Regions from separate parts of the uncultured Pseudosulfitobacter sp. genome, predicted to be linked through region 3. Evidence: riboswitches for the same ligand, from Rfam matches in the RefSeq annotation. Region 3 holds a riboswitch; each other region holds the start of a gene.
The links. Region 3 has a riboswitch for cobalamin ahead of AAC077_RS15860 (DUF1636 domain-containing protein). Riboswitches for the same ligand answer to the same signal wherever they lie in the genome.
Positions count from the first base shown of each region.

Region 1: another riboswitch for cobalamin. It lies ahead of AAC077_RS01395 (TonB-dependent receptor); the one in region 3 lies ahead of AAC077_RS15860 (DUF1636 domain-containing protein).
Region 2: another riboswitch for cobalamin. It lies ahead of AAC077_RS06400 (hypothetical protein); the one in region 3 lies ahead of AAC077_RS15860 (DUF1636 domain-containing protein).

Region 1 covers NZ_CAXBJW010000001.1:274,149-280,356, reverse strand. Annotated here, with positions in the region: gene AAC077_RS01420 (hypothetical protein) at 1-80, opposite strand, end outside; tRNA gene AAC077_RS01415 (tRNA-Thr) at 228-303, shown strand; gene AAC077_RS01410 (hypothetical protein) at 561-1,079, shown strand; gene AAC077_RS01405 (hypothetical protein) at 1,092-1,412, opposite strand; gene AAC077_RS01400 (DUF2312 domain-containing protein) at 1,565-1,828, opposite strand; cobalamin riboswitch at 1,976-2,179, shown strand; gene AAC077_RS01395 (TonB-dependent receptor) at 2,314-4,149, shown strand; gene AAC077_RS01390 (ABC transporter substrate-binding protein) at 4,136-4,972, shown strand; gene AAC077_RS01385 (iron ABC transporter permease) at 4,969-5,949, shown strand; gene AAC077_RS01380 (ABC transporter ATP-binding protein) at 5,946-6,208, shown strand, end outside.
Region 2 covers NZ_CAXBJW010000001.1:1,288,198-1,294,405, reverse strand. Annotated here, with positions in the region: gene AAC077_RS06410 (pyruvate carboxylase) at 1-434, opposite strand, end outside; gene AAC077_RS06405 (UvrD-helicase domain-containing protein) at 752-3,163, shown strand; cobalamin riboswitch at 3,236-3,432, shown strand; gene AAC077_RS06400 (hypothetical protein) at 3,539-3,811, shown strand; gene AAC077_RS06395 (DUF1127 domain-containing protein) at 4,727-5,074, opposite strand; gene AAC077_RS06390 (Mrp/NBP35 family ATP-binding protein) at 5,186-6,208, shown strand, end outside.
Region 3 covers NZ_CAXBJW010000007.1:131,266-137,473, forward strand. Annotated here, with positions in the region: gene cobN (cobaltochelatase subunit CobN) at 1-763, opposite strand, end outside; gene cobW (cobalamin biosynthesis protein CobW) at 771-1,829, opposite strand; gene AAC077_RS15860 (DUF1636 domain-containing protein) at 1,822-2,211, opposite strand; cobalamin riboswitch at 2,306-2,515, opposite strand; gene AAC077_RS15865 (hypothetical protein) at 2,798-3,196, shown strand; gene AAC077_RS15870 (GNAT family N-acetyltransferase) at 3,197-3,781, opposite strand; gene AAC077_RS15875 (ketosteroid isomerase-related protein) at 3,778-4,167, opposite strand; gene AAC077_RS15880 (low molecular weight phosphatase family protein) at 4,179-4,640, opposite strand; gene AAC077_RS15885 (UPF0262 family protein) at 4,642-5,121, opposite strand; gene hisD (histidinol dehydrogenase) at 5,194-6,208, opposite strand, start outside.

The DNA of each region.
Region 1 (6,208 bases), on a different contig from region 3:
TCTTCCTTGTTGCGCAGCAGGCATTTGACCAACCGCTCTTCTTCCGTGAAGTGCGCGCCTGTATGAAGAACAATCTGCATAAATGGGTGTCTGATCCTGTAAGGCTGTGCCCGTGCGTTTGTTATAGCGTTTTTGACGGTCGGGAAAACCACCAAACATAAACTGCATCAGCAAGTGCATTTTCATCTTGCGCGTCGTGTAACAGCGCAGTAAACGAGCGCCCGAGTGCCCCTATAGCTCAGCTGGTAGAGCAACTGATTTGTAATCAGTAGGTCCGCGGTTCGAGTCCGTGTGGGGGCACCATTTTTCCTTAAATCTCAGTAATTTTTCGCGCAGTCACAGCGCTCTTATACGTGCGCATGTCATCATAAACCGGGGCCAAAGGCGCTTCCTTTCGAAATGTCCCTCCTGCTGTGGCCACAGCCCAACCTTGCGGGAGAATCGCCAAGCCCCTCTTCTCTTGCCAAGACCGCAAACTGTGCAGAGCCGGCGGATACATTTGGCCTACCCTCGGCGACATTTTAGCTTATTGGGAGAGCAAATCTTATCAAGGACGCACCATGACATCCTCACAGACCCTGCCAGAACTGGTTAACGCTGCACTGACTGCCGCGAAAGCGTCACAAGACCGGATTTCGGCAATCCTGGAACATGCGCAGGGTCAGCCTCTGTCGGGCGCGCAAATCGAAGAAGTGACATCTGAAACGGTCGCAATCGAATTGGCGGCCGTCGATGTCTTTACCGTGTTCGAAGCACGCATGCAGCGCCATTTCAAACGCGGCCCGCTGTCACGCAAAGTCGAAGCCCGGTTGTCGGCCGCCGGACATGCCGATCTTGCCCACAGGCTTCACCAATACTACCTGGCGATCAATGTCCTGAAGCACGGCACAGGCGCGAGCCATCGTGAGTTGCTGAGCGCCAAGACACCGATGTTTGCCGTGGTACAGGCCGCGGAAGGCCCGACCAGGGCCGAGGGCGCGCCCTCGGGCTTGATTGATGTCATGTCGCCGCGTTTCTTTGACGGGTTGGCGGAAACCATTCTTGACGCATCTCAGTTTCTCGAGAACGGCCAGGGTTAGGCGCAGCCGCGCTCAGCCGCAATCTGTCACATTCTCAACGCGCAACCAGCCCGCGATGCCGCTTTGCCAGATGTCGCGTTGTGTGCTGTCGTGGCGCACCCACAGCCAGCTTTCCGACTGCGCCGGAGCCAGATCCTGTTGAGGGTAAAGAACAATATCTCCCACGGGCACAACGTGAAGAAGGTCCGAACTCTCGTCGGGTTCAGCATGTAGTGGCACGCTTGCCGCGCCCGCAACGGTTGCGACAACCTCACAAGCCTCGGAGGCCAGGGCCGGTGATGACATCCCTGACAGGACGCAAAGCAACGCGGCAAAGCCGGTGGTCTGTCGCATGAAAATCCCCCCGTGGCCGACAATTGACCACGCCCCTGACGCTACGCTGCCCGGTCAAAGGCGGCAAGCATTCAAGTAAAGAGGTGCACCGTCCCGGTACGGACAGGGTGCAGCAGGTGCGAGGCAAGCAATCGCGCGCCCCGCGCCCCGCGTCAGGACATGCCCAGCGCTTCTTTGTACATCTCCAGAACCGCTTCTTCTTCGGCGATGTCGTCGGGCTCGCGCTTGCGCAGGGCGATGACCTTGCGGATCACCTTGGTGTCGTAACCGCGCCCTTTGGCTTCGGCCATCACCTCTTTTTGCTGTTCGGCAAGGTCTTTTTTCTCGGCATCCAGACGTTCGATCCGCTCGATGAACTGGCGCAGTTCGTCGGCGGTCACGCGGTAGCTTTCAAGGTTCGTGGCGGTGTCGGTCATGGGGCGCGTCCTTCGGTCAGGGCTGGTCTGGCAAGACCCAACCGATACCGTCCTGCCCTGCCGCCTGCAAGTCACCTTTGACGCCGGTTTGACGCAAGCCCCGCCTGCTGCGTCGCATTCACAACTTGATCGGCAGCGATCCGCAGGCTAAGCCACGCCTACTTTGGTTCGGCGGGGTGACTCGTCGTTAAAGGGAACGCGGTACGGGGCAATTTCCCCAAATCCGTGACTGCCCCCGCAACTGTAAGCGGTGAGCGCCGCCGTCACATGCCACTGGGGATCAACCCCGGGAAGGCGCGGCCCCGCATCGACCCGCAAGTCAGGAGACCTGCCAAAGGGATCACCCGGATACACGCGCGGGGTGCGTATGTGTCGGCGGCCTGACCGCTTTGGTGGCGTTTCACCGGCGGAAGGCGCTTTGTCCTTTCCCATATCGACGACCAAAGGGCCGGACCCAACCGACCCGTCTGTAAGGGGATAATTTTATGAAACATCTACTCGCTTCGGCCTCCGTGCTGGCCATGGCCACCCTGCCCCGCGTTGCACTGGCGCAGGATGACGCCTTTGATCTGGGCACGATCACCGTCTCGGCCAGCCAGACGCCGGTTGAGACGAAACGCACCGGCACTGTGGTCGAAGTGGCCGAGCAGGACGACATCGAAAAGAGCAGCAGCGCGCGCGTTGAAGAAACGCTGGACACTTTGCCGGGCATTTCGGTGTCGGGCAATGGCGGCCTTGGCAGCACCACGACGCTGCGCATCCGTGGCCTGCCCGGCAAATACATCCCCGTCTACATCGACGGCATCGACATGACCGACCCTTCCAGCGGGCAAACATCTTTCGGATTCGGCAGCCTAACCACCGCGGGTATCGACCGGATCGAAGTGCTGAAAGGCTCGCAATCAGCAATCTACGGTTCAGAGGCTATTGGTGGGGTGATCAACATCACCACCCTGCGTGCCACCGAAATGGGAACACAACTGCGCTATAGCTTCGAAGCAGGCAGCTACGACACTTATTCCGCCACATTTGGCGTGGCGACCAAAACTGAGCGCGGTGAGCTCGCCTTTACCTTCAGCCATATCGACACCAACGGGTTTTCTGCGGCTGATGAAAATGATGGCAACGACGAAGCTGACGGTTATAAAGGCACGACGCTTTTTCTAACGGGTGCCCATCAGGCCACCGATGTTGTCAAGCTTGGTTTCGCATTGAACTACATCGATAGCGAAACTGAATATGACAGCTTCAATCCGGGCCTCACAGATACCGACGATTTATCGCTTATTACACGGAAAGGCGCACGCATTTACGCTGAAGTCGATGGCGGTGTAATTCAGCATACTTTTTCCATGAATTACTCAGAAACCGACCGCGAATATAAATCTGGTGGCAATAGCAATTTCAATGGACGCCGCAACGAGCTCGCCTACAAAGGCGTGACCCAGATGGGCGCGGTTGATCTGGCCTTTGGCGCCAGCTACACCGAAGAAAAATCTGACGTCGACGGAGTCAAGAACACTTACGAGATCGCGTCGGTCTTTGGCGAGGCACAATATGCCGCCTCCGAGGATGTGGACCTGAGCTTTGCTCTTCGTCACGACGACCACTCGACCTTTGGCGGGTTCACCACGGGCCGTCTTGCGGCCAACTGGCGCATCACAGCGGACACCACCCTGCGCGCGTCCATTGGCACCGGGTTCCGTGCGCCATCGCTCTACGAGTTGTTCGACCCTCTCTATGGCAACTCGTCATTGGTTCAAGAAGAAAGCCGAAGCGCCGAGATTGGCGTTGAACACCGCTTTGCCAAAGATGCACAGATCAAGGCCACCGTCTTCTACACAGAAATCGACAACTTGATAGACTACTTTGATCCTGATGGCTGGACTGGGCCGATTCCGGGGCGCTTTGAACAGTTGCAAGGTGCATCGCGAACTTCTGGCCTTGAACTGTCGGGCCGCGTGGCGCTGGGGGCGGGCACCGATCTGTTCGGCTCGTACACCTACACAGATGGCAAAGATTCAAGCGGCAACCAGTTGATACGCGTGCCCAAGCACGACTTTGTCATTGGCGTCGAGGCAGACCTGAGCGACAAGCTGTCAGGCCAGCTGGTGCTGAACCACGTCGCAGGGCGCGCCAATGACGGCGGCAATGCAATGCCCGACTACACCGTGGTGAACGCCTCCATGACCTATGACTTCAGCGACACCACCGAAGGCTATGTGCGGCTGGAGAACCTGACCAACGAGCAATACCAGACCTCGTACGGCTACGGCACTTCTGACCGCGCGATTTACTTTGGCGTCCGTGCGTCGTTCTGATCTCATAACATCCCTGGCGGCGCTGCTGGTCAGCGCCGCTGCGGCCATGGCAGCCCCCCCGCAGCGGGTGGTCTCGATCAACCTGTGCACCGACCAGCTTGCGTTGCTGATGGCCGCCCCCGGTCAACTGGTGTCGGTCACACGGTTGTCACACGAGGACACGGATTCGGCTTTTTCCGAACAGGCCCGCGCCCTGCCCGCGAACGGATCGGGCGCCGAAGAAGTTTATCTGCTGAAACCCGATCTGGTGCTGGCCGGCACGTTCACCTCGATGGCGACGATTTCCATGTTGCGCAACCTTGGTATCGAAGTGGTGCAATTCGCCCCCGCCCGCGCGCTGTCGGATGTGCCCGAGCGGTTGGCGCAGATGGGCACCGCCCTGGGCCGCGAGGCTGAGGCCACCGCCCTGATCGACACCTTCAACAGCGAACTTGCCGAGCTCTCCGCCACACCTGCCCACCGCCCCCGCGCCGCACTGACATATGTGAACAACTATTCCTCGGGCCGCCATTCGCTGGCGGGTGACGTGCTGTTTGCCGCCGGATTCGACAATGTCGCGGAAGAGGTGGGCCTTGGGTCGGTTGGCGTGCTGCCGCTGGAGCAGCTGGTGCTGCTGGCCCCTGATGTGATTGTCCAAGGGCGCAATTATCCCGGTGCCGCGCGCGCCGAGGACAATCTGGACCACCCAGCCCTGTCGTCGCTGAAAGGCACCTATATGGCCGGAGAGCTGACCGACCGTGATTGGGTCTGCGGTACGCCGAACGTGCTGAACGCCGTGCGCAGCATGGTAAATCTGCGCAAACAGGTCGAGGCCCGCAAATGAAGCTGACGGTTCTTCTGACGACCCTTTGCGTGGTCCTGTTCGTGATTTCGCTGGTGACCGGCACCACGCCTGTGTCCGTGTGGCATTCGTTCACCAGCCTGTTCGCCACCGACGGCACTCCGATGAGCGTGGTAATGCAGCAAATCCGCCTGCCGCGTGCGCTGTTGGCGGTGATGATCGGCGCGTCGTTGGGGGTATCCGGTGCCGCGATGCAGGGCTATCTGCGCAACCCGCTGGCCGAGCCGGGCCTGATCGGCGTGTCGGCGGCGGCGGGTCTGGGCGCGGTGCTGGCGCTGCAAACCGGACTGGCGGCCGCCTTTGCCTTGGCGTTGCCGCTGTCGGCGCTGCTGGCGGCGCTGATCGCCGTGGCGATGATCCTGACGCTGGCCGGACCGGGCGGCGCGGCGCTGACGCTGATCCTTGCGGGGATTGCGATTTCGGCGCTGGCCTCGGCCTTTACCTCGCTGGTGCTGAACCTGTCGCCGAACCCCTTTGCCGCCGCCGAAATCGTGTTCTGGATGCTGGGGTCGCTGGCCGACCGGTCGTTTTCGCACGTCTGGCTGGCGCTGCCGTTCATGGTGGTGGGCTGGGTGCTGCTGGGGTCGTTGGGCCGTGGTCTGGACGCGCTGACGCTGGGCGAAGACGCCGCCGCCGCGATGGGCGTGCGCCTGCCCCGTTTGCGTCTGGCGTTGGTCATCGGCACGGCGGCCTGTGTGGGCGCCGGTACGGCTGTTGCAGGCTCCATCGGCTTTGTCGGACTGGTGGTGCCGCATGTGCTGCGCCCCTTTGTGGGTGGGCAACCGTCGCGGCTGCTGTGGGCCTCGGCGCTTGGCGGGGCGGCGATGGTGCTGGCGGCGGACATAGCTGTGCGCGTGGCCCTGCCCGACCGCGACCTGAAGCTGGGCGTGCTGATGGCGCTGGTCGGTGCGCCGCTGTTCCTGCACCTGATCTACAAGACGCGGGGGACACTGCAATGAGCCTGCTGACCCTGCAAAACCTGACCGTTCAACGCGGCGCCTGTCCGGTGATCGACAACGTGTCGCTGACCTTGCAGCCCGGCGAATGCGTCGGCCTGCTGGGACCAAATGGCGCCGGCAAAACCACCCTGATGCGCGCGGCCCTTGGCCTGTTGCCGCACGAGGGCACATCGTCTCTGGCGCAGATGACCAGCATGGAGCGTGCGCGCGCCTGTGCGTGGATGCCCCAGGCCCGCGAGATCGCCTGGCCCGTGAGTGT
Region 2 (6,208 bases), on a different contig from region 3:
TCCATATCGGTGCCCAGCACTTCGGTCGCAGGGATCACCGGCACACCGGCCTCGACCGCCACACGCCGCGCGCTGGCCTTGTCGCCCAGGGCGCGCATGGTTTCGGCCTTGGGACCGATAAAGGTGATGCCCGCCGCGTCGCAGGCATCGACGAAATCGGGGTTTTCCGACAGCAGGCCGTACCCGGGGTGGATCGCGTCGGCACCCGACATGCGGGCCACGCGGATGATTTCCTCGATGCTCAGATAGGCCGCGACCGGCCCCATGCCTTCGCCAATGCGATAAGCTTCGTCCGCCTTGAACCGGTGCAGCCCCAGCTTGTCCTCTTCGGCAAAGACGGCCACCGTCTTTTTGCCCATCTCGTTGGCGGCCCGCATGATGCGGATGGCGATTTCACCACGGTTGGCGATGAGAATTTTGGAGAACTCAGTCAAGGTGGACATCCTTATGTAAGTAACGACCTGATGGTGTTCACGCAGGGTGTAGGTCAAATTATGCGACTGTTACAACCCAATGACACCGCTCAGCGGCGCGTTTGCGGCGCATCCGGTCTGCTCTCTGACATGTTAGCGCACAGACTCAGCAGGGCTGACGCAGATCGGGGCATTTGACAGGCGCGCCCATAGCGGTCGGGACGGAACAAAGCCGGACAGGGCGTCCGTGCAGGCGGGGCGTTCCGTGCGGGGTCTGCAATGAGAACATCCGTGGAACACCCTTTCCCTCGGGACGCGGGACCTGTATATCGGGCCACATGAGCAGTTTCGATGAAATGGACGCCTTTGAAGGCGCTTCGCTGTCCGCCCGCGCCATGGCCGCGCGCCCGCAACCCTATCTGGACGGGTTGAACCCTGCGCAACGGGCCGCTGTCGAACAGATGGACGGCCCAGTGCTGATGCTGGCAGGGGCGGGCACCGGCAAGACCCGCGCGTTGACGGCGCGAATCGTCCATTTGCTGATGACGGGACGCGCACGCCCGAACGAGGTGCTGGCCGTGACCTTTACCAACAAGGCCGCGCGCGAGATGAAGAACCGCGTGGGCCAGATGCTGGGCCAGCAGATCGAAGGCATGCCGTGGCTGGGCACTTTCCACGCCATCTGCGTCAAGCTGCTGCGGCGGCACGCGGAACTGGTGGGGTTGAAGTCGAACTTTACCATTCTGGACACGGACGACCAGTTGCGTCTGTTGAAACAACTGGTCAGTGCGGCGGGCATTGACGACAAACGCTGGCCCGCGCGGCAACTGGCCGGGGTCATTGATGCATGGAAAAACCGCGCGCTGACGCCGGACAAGATCCCGGCGGCGGATGCGGGGGCCTACAATCACAAGGGTGTCGAGCTGTACGCGCAATACCAGCGCCGGCTGATCGACCTGAACGCCACGGATTTCGGTGACCTGCTGTTGCACATGGTCACGATCTTTCAAAAGCACCCCGATGTGCTGGAACAGTATCAACGCTGGTTCAAATACATCCTTGTGGACGAATATCAGGACACCAACGTCGCCCAGTACCTTTGGCTGCGGCTGCTGGCGGGCGGGCACAAGAACATCTGTTGCGTGGGCGACGACGACCAGTCGATCTATGGCTGGCGCGGGGCCGAGGTGGGCAACATCCTGCGGTTTGAAAAGGATTTTCCCGGCGCGCATGTGGTGCGGCTGGAACAGAACTACCGCTCGACCCCGCATATTCTGGCGGCAGCGTCTGGCGTGATTGCGGGCAACTCGGACCGGCTGGGCAAGACGTTGTGGACCGAAGAGACCGAGGGCGAGATGGTGCGCCTGATCGGCCATTGGGACGGCGAGGAAGAGGCCCGCTGGATCGGTGAGGAGATCGAGGCGGCGCAGCGTGGCACCCGTGGCCTGCGGGCGATGAACCTGGACGAGATGGCGATCCTGGTCCGTGCTTCGCACCAGATGCGCGCCTTCGAGGACCGGTTCCTGACCATCGGGCTGCCCTACCGCGTGATCGGTGGCCCGCGCTTTTACGAGCGTTTGGAAATCCGCGATGCGATGGCCTATTTCCGTGTCGTGGTGTCGCCGGACAATGATCTGGCGTTTGAACGTATCGTCAACACGCCCAAGCGCGGCCTTGGCGACAAGGCGCAGCAGACGATCCAGATCACGGCGCGGGCCAATGGTGTGAACCTGGTCGAAGGCGCGCGGATTGCGGTTGAACAAGGGCTGATTAAGGGCAAGGGGGGTGCCGAGCTGCGCAAGCTGGTCGAGGGTATCGACCGTTGGTCCGCGATGCTGCGGTCGAACGGCACCCGCGTTCTGGACGATGACGACAGCGTGGTGGACACCGAAACCGACACCGCGCCGGACTATACCCACATCGAACTGGCCGAGGTGATTCTGGACGACAGCGGCTATACCGCCCACTGGCAGAACGACAAGACACCCGAGGCACCGGGGCGGCTGGAGAACCTCAAGGAGCTGATCAACCAGCTGCACAATTTCGAGAACCTGCAAGGGTTTCTGGAGCACGTTAGCCTGATCATGGACAACGAGCAGGAAGGCGAGGGCGCCAAGGTCAGCATCATGACCCTGCACGCGGCCAAGGGGCTGGAATTTCCCATGGTGTTCCTGCCCGGCTGGGAGGACGGCCTGTTCCCCTCGCAACGGTCAATGGATGAAAGCGGGCTGAAGGGGTTGGAGGAAGAGCGGCGGCTGGCCTATGTCGGCATCACCCGCGCCGAGGAAGTGTGCACGATTTCGTTCGTGTCGAACCGGTTCGTGTTCGGTCAGTGGCAGTCGGCCCTGCCGTCGCGGTTTATCGACGAATTGCCCGCCGACCACGTCGATGTGCTGACCCCGCCGGGGCTGCACGGTGGCAATTACGGTGCGGCCGGCATGGCCGAGGTCAAATCCCGCCTGCACGATGCTGCGGCCGATGCCAATGTCTACAACTCGCCCGGATGGCGGCGGTTGCAGGCGCGCAGTCAGGACCGGTCGGTCAGCCAGCCCCGCGAAAGCCGCAACACCACCATCGACGCCAGCGCCGTCAGCAGCTTTACCGTCGGTGAACGGGTGTTCCACCAGAAGTTCGGCTATGGCGCGGTTGTCGGGATCGAGGGCGACAAGCTGGAGATCGCGTTTGAAAAGGCGGGGCTGAAAAAGGTCGTGTCAAAGTTCATCACCGGCACCGACGATATTCCGTTTTAGGGCATGACCCCAGGGCACGTCGCAAACAGCCGCTTGCTGCCGTCTTTGCACTTGCTGTGAATCGGCTGCACTTCTAATCTGAACGTCCAAGGTGCCGCCCACGGGCGGAGAATTGGGAAGCCGGTGAGATGCCGGCGCTGCCCCCGCAACGGTGAGGGTGGGATGCAACGGGCAAGGCCACTGGGGACAGTCCCCGGGAAGGTGCCCGTCGCAGGCCGCAAGGCCGCCCGCCCCAAGCCCGGAAACCAGCCTTGGTGTTACGTGAATCGCGGGTGGCGATGGAGGCGGCTGTGCACAGGTCTGTTCCCGTGCTGCCCTTCCCGAACCATCCGTCCAATGGAATACGTCACGGGGCGTGACGGGAAAGGACGACAGATGTTTTCAAGGATCGTGGCAGGGCTTGCCGATCTGGACAATGCCGGTGCCGACGGCGATGCGGCGGCGCGGGCGGGGTTTCTGGAATGGGTGTTTACCCTGCCGCAGGACGTGCGGCCCAGACAGGCGGCGCGCGATGTGCTGGCGCATTGGGAGGATGACAACCCCGGCCCTGCGGTCAGCGCTTTTCTGGATCATATCGCAGCGGCGACGCATCACATTCCGACGCCACAGCGCCGGGGTGGGGCTGCGGGGCGTCGGATGGTGCATTAAGCGGTTTGGCACTGCGTAACCCTCACCTGTTGTCAGCGTGAGCCAGCAGTGGTTTTCGACAAGCGATTTGGTTGGGGAAACCGATCGACAGGTCTGCTCTCCTTGGGGCTCAAAGCAGCCCTTAGGGCGATTTGCTCTGAATGTCCGGTTCGAGCCTGTTCCTCTTTCCCCCGCGCGGAATCAAGGCCGAAGGCCGCCGCGCATCGCCGGGCCGCCCCACGGCACGGCGATTTGGTTGCTGTTGCGCGTGACGGACAGGTTGGATGTGCTTGGCTGCCATAAAGTGCCAGTCACAGAAGCAGGATCGCCGCACCACGGCCCGACGATGCGCGGCTTCGCATTCCATTTCTAACGGCAGCTTCGTCCCGCACAGCGACCAATCGCGCCGCGCGCCGACACCACATTCCGAACCCCCTCACAAACATAAAAAAACGGCGGCCCCGGGAGGATGGGACCGCCGCCTTTGCAATTGCCGGGACCAGGGAGGAGGAGAGGCCCGACAATTTTAGGGTGCGACGGGATCTGGGAGGAGAGACCGCCGCGTATTTTCACCACCGGGCCAGGGAGGAGGAGAGGCCAGGTGGCGATCCGTATCCCCGTTTGACCGGGGTAGAAGGTGCGGCGGCACTTGGGAGGAAGGGCCGCCGCCTAGTTCACCACCGGGTCAGGGAGGAGGAGAGACCCAAGTGGCGATCCAAACCCCCGTTTGACCGGGGTATCCTGTGCGGCGACACCTGAGGGAGGAGCGGTGTCGCCGCGTTAGTCACTGCGCAGGTCAGGGAGGAGGAAAGACCGGCAGCGATGTCGTATCCCCGTTTGATCGGGGAAAAGGTGCGGCGGCATCAGGGAGGAGGAGAGATACCGCCGCGTCGTGACGGACATTTCCGGGAGGAGGTGAAAATGCCCGAACTCGTATTACTTGTCGCCGTAGGCTGCCTCGGTGGCAATCCGGCGGATTTGCGAGCGGTGCAGGCCGAGATCAGCGAGATCGCGATCACCCAGGCTTGCCAGCTCGTTGAATGTTGTGCGGTAGACCGCGCGTTTTGCCTGACGTGCCGCAGCGGCGTCCAGCAGGCGTGCTGTGGTTGCCAGCAGACGCTCGGTCAGGCTTGCGTATGTGGTTGTCTGGTTCAGATAGGCCATGTTCGTCGGTGCCTCGGATGTTTGTTTTGCGTTCGTTTGCGTTCGTGTTGACTTCAATTTAGTGAAATGCTGCGCCTGCACAATAGACGTATCAACAATGCTGCCATGCAGCAAATGCATAGGGGGCACTGACCTATTTTTGCAAAGCGCCCAAGCCTTGTGCAAACCGCCGTTAGGGGTTGCACCTGCGGCGGCAACTGCCACAACAATGGCTGTGAAAAGAGGTATGACATGACACTTACAAACGATCTGATCACCGCCGCGCTGAAACGAGTCGCCTTGCCCGATGGCGGCGACCTGATCAGCCGCGATTTGATTCGTGCCATCCAGATCGACGGCAGCGCCGTGCGCTTTGTCATCGAGGCACCGACGCCCGAGGCCGCGCAGGCCATGGGGCCGGTCCGCGAAGCGGCGCAAGCTGCCGTGGCCGCCGTGTCGGGCGTGGACAGCGTGCAGGTGGCCCTGACCGCCCACGGCCCCGCCGCCAAACCCGCGACACCGCCGCCCAGCCTGAAGATCGGCGGCCACCCCAAGCCGCAGGACGGCCCGACCAAGCCGTCGGGGGTTCAGCGCATTCTGGCCATTGGCTCGGGCAAGGGCGGTGTGGGCAAATCCACCGTGTCGTCGAACCTGGCCGTGGCGCTGGCCAAACAGGGCCGCAAGGTGGGGCTGCTGGATGCCGATATTTACGGACCCTCGCAGCCGCGCATGATGGGGGTGAACAAACGCCCCGCATCGCCCGACGGCAAGACGATCATCCCACTGCACGCGCATGGCGTTACGCTGATGTCGATCGGTTTCATGATGGAAGAGGGCAAGGCCGTGGTCTGGCGGGGCCCGATGCTGATGGGCGCGCTGCAACAGATGCTGGGGCAGGTGCAGTGGGGCGAGCTGGACGTGCTGCTGGTCGATCTGCCGCCGGGCACCGGCGATGTTCAACTGACCCTGTGCACCAAATCCGAACTGACCGGGGCCATCGTGGTCAGCACGCCGCAGGACGTGGCGCTGATTGATGCACGCAAGGCGCTGGACATGTTCAAGACGCTGAAAACCCCTGTGCTGGGGCTGATTGAAAACATGTCGATGTTCATCTGCCCCGACTGCGGCGCGCAGCACGAGATTTTCGGCACCGGTGGCGTGGCGACCGAAGCGCAGAAGATGGGTGTGCCGCTGCTGGGGGCCTTGCCGATTGATCTGGAAACGCGGCTGGCCGGTGACAATGGCACACCGGTAGCCGCGGGCGACGGACCGATG
Region 3 (6,208 bases):
CCGCTTCGGGTGATTTGAGCGATGGCGCGAAAAGCCCGCATACGTTGAACCCACGCGCGCGGAACGCCGCGAACAGCGCGGTGATCGTGGCCAGATCAGCGGCCGCCAGATAGGATCTGTAGAATACGATCAGAACGCGCGGCTGGGTCTGTGATGGACCTGCATCGTCGGGCAACACAGCGACCAGCGGGCAGCATGCGCCAGTCTCGGGGGTCCATGCGCCGACCACGGGCAGCGCCTTGGAGCCGATAACCGGCCCTGCATACAGCCCCGCAGCCAGGGCCAGTTGTGCCAACGCAGCCTGTGCCGCGACCACTCCCCCGGTGTCGCACAGTTTCGCAAGCCGCCGCAGGGTGGATATTGGAACTGTCGACACAGCATCCAGCCGGTCATCCACACGCCCGTCCGCAGGCAGCACGGCAAGGGCGATGTTCTTTTCCTCGGCCAGGGCGCGGATCTGCTGCAAGCCGTAGGGCCAATAGGGAACGCTGCCGATCAGCCGGATCAGGATGCCCTTCGCCCCCGAAAGGGTCTGGGCAACATAGGTGTCCACCGACAGCGGATGTTTCAGCGCGACGATATTGGCCAGACGCAAGGACGGCAGACGCCCCTGCGCGCCACCACCGCGCCGCCAGCCTTCGGCGAAGGCGCCAAGGTCGGAATCAGACAAGGACAACACCACCAGATCTGCGGCACTCTGGCCCAGATCCATTGGCGTCTCGGCCTCGTCCAGCCCGTGGCTTTCCCGAAAAACGACATGCACGGCGCGGCTATCCTGTGACCAGCGGCTGTGCCGCGCCAAGTGCGTTGCGGATCACCTGTGCGTCGATGTCGTCATGTTCGGCGATCACCACGAGGCGCCCCTGGCGCGGCTCGTCCGGTTTCCACGGGCGATCATATTGGTGGCGCACACGCATGCCGACGGCCTGCACCAACAGCCGCATCGCCTTGTCCTGAACCGCTGCATACCCTTTGACGCGCAGGATGTTGTGATCCTGCGCCAGCTTCCCGATCACGCGCACAAGATCGTTGGGGTCGGTCAATTCGGGAATATCCACGACAATGCTGTCAAAATCGTCGTGTTCGTGGTCGTCCGCACCGTCGTGATGCGAGGGGCGCGCGTCCATGTCGTCCTCGGCTGCGGCTTCCAGTCCCAGAAGGATGCGCGGATCAATCGCGCCCTCGGCCACCTCGACCATGGGGATCGGGCGCGCGGCCTTGGCGGCGATGACGGCGCGGGCGCGTGCAACCCCTTCGGGGCCTGCAAGGTCGGGCTTGGTCAACAGAACGATGTCGGCGCAAGAAATCTGATCTTCGAACACTTCGGACAGCGGTGTTTCATGGTCAAGGCTGTCGTCCGCCAGACGCTGCGCGTCGACCGCGGCGATATTGGGCGCGAAACGCCCGGCTGCCACCGCTTCGGCGTCGGCCAGCGCGATCACCCCGTCCACCGTGATCCGCGAGCGGATGTCAGGCCAGTCGAACGCCTTGAGCAGCGGCTTGGGCAGTGCCAGACCAGAGGTTTCAATCAGGATGTGATCAGGACGCGGGTCCAGCGCCATCAACGTTTCGATGGTCGGAATAAAGTCATCCGCCACGGTGCAGCAGATGCAGCCGTTTGCCAGTTCGAGAATATTCTCGGCCGGGCATTCGGGAATTGCACATTGCTTCAGAATTTCGCCGTCGACACCGACATCGCCAAATTCGTTCACGATGACGGCCAACCGCCGCCCGCCCGGATTCAGCATAAGCTGGCGCACCAGCGTGGTTTTGCCAGATCCCAGAAAACCGGTGATGACAGTGACGGGGAGTTTTGCGAGATCAGACATGGGGCACCTCCGGGGGCGGAATTCGGGCAACACAATTGCGTTTGAAATGTTCGGGACGCTCGCGCCACGGAATCAGTCCGTCAGCGGTGGCATGATAGCGAAGGGCCCCATCGAGGATCATCGCCGGGTCGTTGTTTTCATCTACGTTTGCAAAGACATAGGTCCAGCGTTCCCCGCCGCGCAAAGCGACGGTGCAGCCGTGATCGCAGTTTTGCAAACAGTCTACCGCAGTCACCCGAAGCCCATCGGGGCGGTCCAGCTGTGCTATTGCGTCAAAAAGCGCCTGACCCGGGCGACGGCCCTCTTCGGCCATCTCTTGCCCGCGTCGGCATTTGACACAGACAAGCAATTCGGTCTGATCGTTCATCGCTTCTGCCTCCATAAAATATGGAACGCGGCAAAGGTGGCGAGGTGTACCTGCAAGGCAGAGTGTCTCTGCGAGGCAGAATTGCCCCGACACCGGAACACCCCGTCCGGTTACGTCGTTCTATGATGGCAGGTCTCCCGGCTTACGGATTTAGGCCTTGAAGGCCTGTGACCATGATACCTTCCCAGCGCAATGCCAGTGGTGTCACACAGTCTTTCCGTTCACGGTCGCGGGGGCGGCTGTGCTTCACCGTGAAAGATCACGGCTGCACATTCCCTTTTCACCTGCATGAGCAGGCACCAATCACACCCGCATGTGCGCTGAACCAAAAAGGCTTGTCAAGACAATGCAGGCGACAGGGCAATTGCCATTGGTGCGACGGGCGGTCGGGCGCTGCTGCGCAGGGTGTTTGCGGGTTTTGGTGCGTTTGGGCGGGGGCTATGCGCCCTGACTTTAGCCTTCGGGGCCAGCCCCGCCGCGCCAGCACCCGCGACCGTTTGACCCGCACACTCGTGAATTGCCCCCTGCTGCGAATTCAGGCATAATCCGCATCAGCAGTAAGCTGCGGCCAAAGAATGCCGCGATGGTGTGAGGCGAAACCATGATCCGATTGACGGCCCTAATCTCGTGTCTGGCCCTTGTCGCCGCCTGTGGTGGCGGTGGGACCAGATATTCCAGTTACAATGCAACGACCTATCAGTCGCCCGGCGCGCGCGCGTCGACGCCCCTGGGGCAGCCTGCGCCGGTGCTGTTTGCGTCGGGACCGATTGCGAACGCCTGTCAGGCCTCGGGGCGCAAACAGGCGAACCGGGCGCGGTGCGGCTGTGTGCAGGCGGTGGCGGATATGTCGCTGAGCGCTTCGGACCAGCGGCGCGGGGTCGGGTTCTTTAACGATCCGCACAGCGCGCAAGAGATGCGCACGTCGGATTCGTCCAGCAACGAGGCGTTCTGGAAGCGTTGGAAGGCGTTTGGCGATCAGGCCGGACAGCTTTGCGGCTGATTACAGGTCTTTGATCCACACTTGCAGCGGTTTGGCCGTGGGCGCGTCTGCGTCCACGTCTTTCCACGTGAACTGCGCGGTGGCCCCGTCCAGCGGGGCATAGCCGCGTTTGCGCCAGAAGGTATCAAGCGGGCGGTAGTCGGCGGGCCGCAAGGGGTGGTCGGCAGGGCGTTGCACGGCGCAAAAGGCGGATTTGCTGTAGCCAAAGGCGCGGGCGGCGTCCTCGCGGGCGTCAAAGAACCGGTGCCCGATCCCCTGCCCGCGATGGTCGTCCAGCAGCACGCTTTCGGCGCAATAGAACACATCGTCGATGTTTACGCCGGTGCCGTCGAAGGCCTGTGCGAAATCGTCGGCGTGATCGCTGAGGGGTGCAGCGGTGGCGGCCCCCACCAGCCTGTTGCCGTCATAGGCCCCGACCACGACCGCCTGTGGCGAGGCGCGGAAGGCGGCAAGGTAACGGCGTTCATAGTCCAGATCGCCGTCGTAGAGGTAGGGCCAGTCGCGGAACACCGTGATGCGCAGGCGGGCCACATCGCCAAGGGCCGCATCCAGCGCGGCGCCGGTCAGCACGTGGCACTGGGTCACGCGACCTGTGCCGTCCAGTCGGCCAGATTGTAATAGGTGGTAACGCGGGCGATCTTGCCGTCCTTCAGGTCGAAAAACGAGCCTGCGGGCAGCTTGTAGGTTTGATTGCGCGCCGCTGGCAGGCGTGCGTCGGTTTGCAGATAGGTGCCGTTGACCACATATTCGGCCGCAGCACGGGTTTCATCCGCGTTCACGAACACCTGCATATCGGTCAGGTTTTCGGCATAGCAGCGGGTCATATGGGCGCAAAAGTCGGCAAAGAGCGCCTTGCCGGTGCGGACCTGCCCTTCGTTCACGTGGTGGGCCACGTCGTCGGTCAGGCAATCCAGCATGGCGTCGGTGTCGCCTGCGTTGAAGGCGTCGAAATAGCGGTTCACCACGGACATGGGCGGTTCCTTCAGGTCAGCACGGTGGGCGGGCCCCAGCGGTCGTGCAGGTGGGCGATGATCTGGTCGCGGGCGCTGCGGTAGTTGACCAGCTTGGCCTCGCGGGTTTCGCCCAGGCCGGTGGGGTCCATGATCGGCCAATAGGCGATTTCCAGATGGTAAAAGCGGGTCAGATCCAGCGCGCGGCGTTGCGAGGCCGGCGACAGCGCCACGATCAGGTCGAAGCTGCCCAGATCGTCGCCCCAGTCTTCCATCTGGTCAAAGCTGCGCGAGCGGTGGCGCGACAGTTCGACGTCGATTTCCTGACAGACGGCGATGGAGAAGCCGTCGATTTCCATGTCGGCCTTGACCCCGGCGGACTGGACATAGGTGCCGGTGCCATAGAACTTTTTCATGATCGCCTCGGCCATCGGAGAGCGCACCGCGTTGTGGTCGCAGCAAAACAGTACCGATTGGGGCAAGGGTGCAACCATTCTAACCGCCGAAATGCAGGACGCAGATCAGGGTGAACAGGCGGCGCGCGGTGCCTTCGTCGATGTCGGCCTTGCCCGCGAGGCGTTCTTGCAGGACGCGGCTGCCTTCGTTGTGGATGCCGCGGCGGGCCATGTCGATGGTTTCGATCTGGCTGGGGGGCAGTTTCTTGACCGCCTCGAAATAGCTTTCGCAGATCTGGAAGTAGTCCTTGACCACCTGACGGAACGGCCCGAGCGACAGGTGGAATTCGGCGGCTTTGGCGGCCTCTTCCGTGGTCACGTCGAAGACCAGCCGGTTTTCGCGGATGGCCAGCCCAAGGTGGTACGGCCCCGGCGGCACCTCGCGGTCGTCGCGGGCGGGCAGCGCAAAGCTGTTTTCTTCCAGCAGGTCGAACAGGGCGACCTTGCGTTCCTGTTCGATCTCGGGCGTGGGGGGCGGCAGGTTGCCGTCGTCTAGGTCGATGTGGGTGATGCGGGACATGTCGCATCCTTTGCGTGTGAGTCTGACCAAGGTTAGACCATGAATGCAGCCGGGTTCAATCGGCCCGCTGCGTCATGTTCTGGCATTCAGGCGGTTCAGGCGGGCGGTGACCGACAGGCCGTGGGCTTGCAGGCTTTCCGATGTGGCCAGCGTTTCGGCGGCGGGGCCGATGGCGCGCAGGGCATCCGGCGTCATTTGCGCCAGCGTGGTGCGTTTGACAAAATCCATCACCGACAGCCCCGAGGAGAACCGCGCCGAGCGGGCGGTGGGCAGCACGTGGTTGGGGCCGCCGACATAGTCCCCGATGGCCTCGGGCGTCCAAGCACCAAGGAAGATGGCGCCGGCGTGGGTGATCTGTTCGCTGAGTTTTGTCGGGTCTGCGACCATCAGCTCCAGATGCTCGGGGGCGATGCGGTTGCTGAGGGTGGCGGCGGTGGCCAGATCCGGCACGGTGATGACCGCGCCGAAATCGCGCCAGCTTGCGCCCGCGATGGCGCGGCGTTCCAGCGTTTGCAGGTGGTTTTCCACCGCCTCGGCCACCTTGCGGCCAAGGGTGGCGTTGGTGGTGATCAGCAGGCTTTGCGCGCTTTCGTCGTGTTCGGCCTGGCTGAGCAGGTCCAGCGCGATCCAGTCGGGATCGTTGTCGGCGTCGGCGATCACGAGGATTTCCGAGGGGCCAGCGATCATATCGATGCCGACCTTGCCGAACACACGGCGTTTGGCGGCGGCGACGAAGGCGTTGCCGGGGCCGGTGATCTTGTCCACCGGCGGGATGGTTTCGGTGCCGTAGGCCAGTGCGGCAATCGCCTGCGCGCCGCCGATGCGGTAAATCTCGTCGACGCCGGCCAGCCGTGCGGCCAGCAGCACCAGCGGGTTCAGGATGCCGTCGGGCGTGGGCACGGTGATGGCCAGCCGCTGCACGCCCGCGACCTTGGCGGGGATGGCGTTCATCAGCACGGATGAGGGATAGGAGGCCAGCCCGCCGGGGACGTAAAGGCCTGCGGCGCTGACGGGTGTCCAGCGCCAGCCCAGTGTGGCGCCGGTGTCGTCGGTCCAGCTTGCATCCTCGGGCAATTGCCGCGCGTGG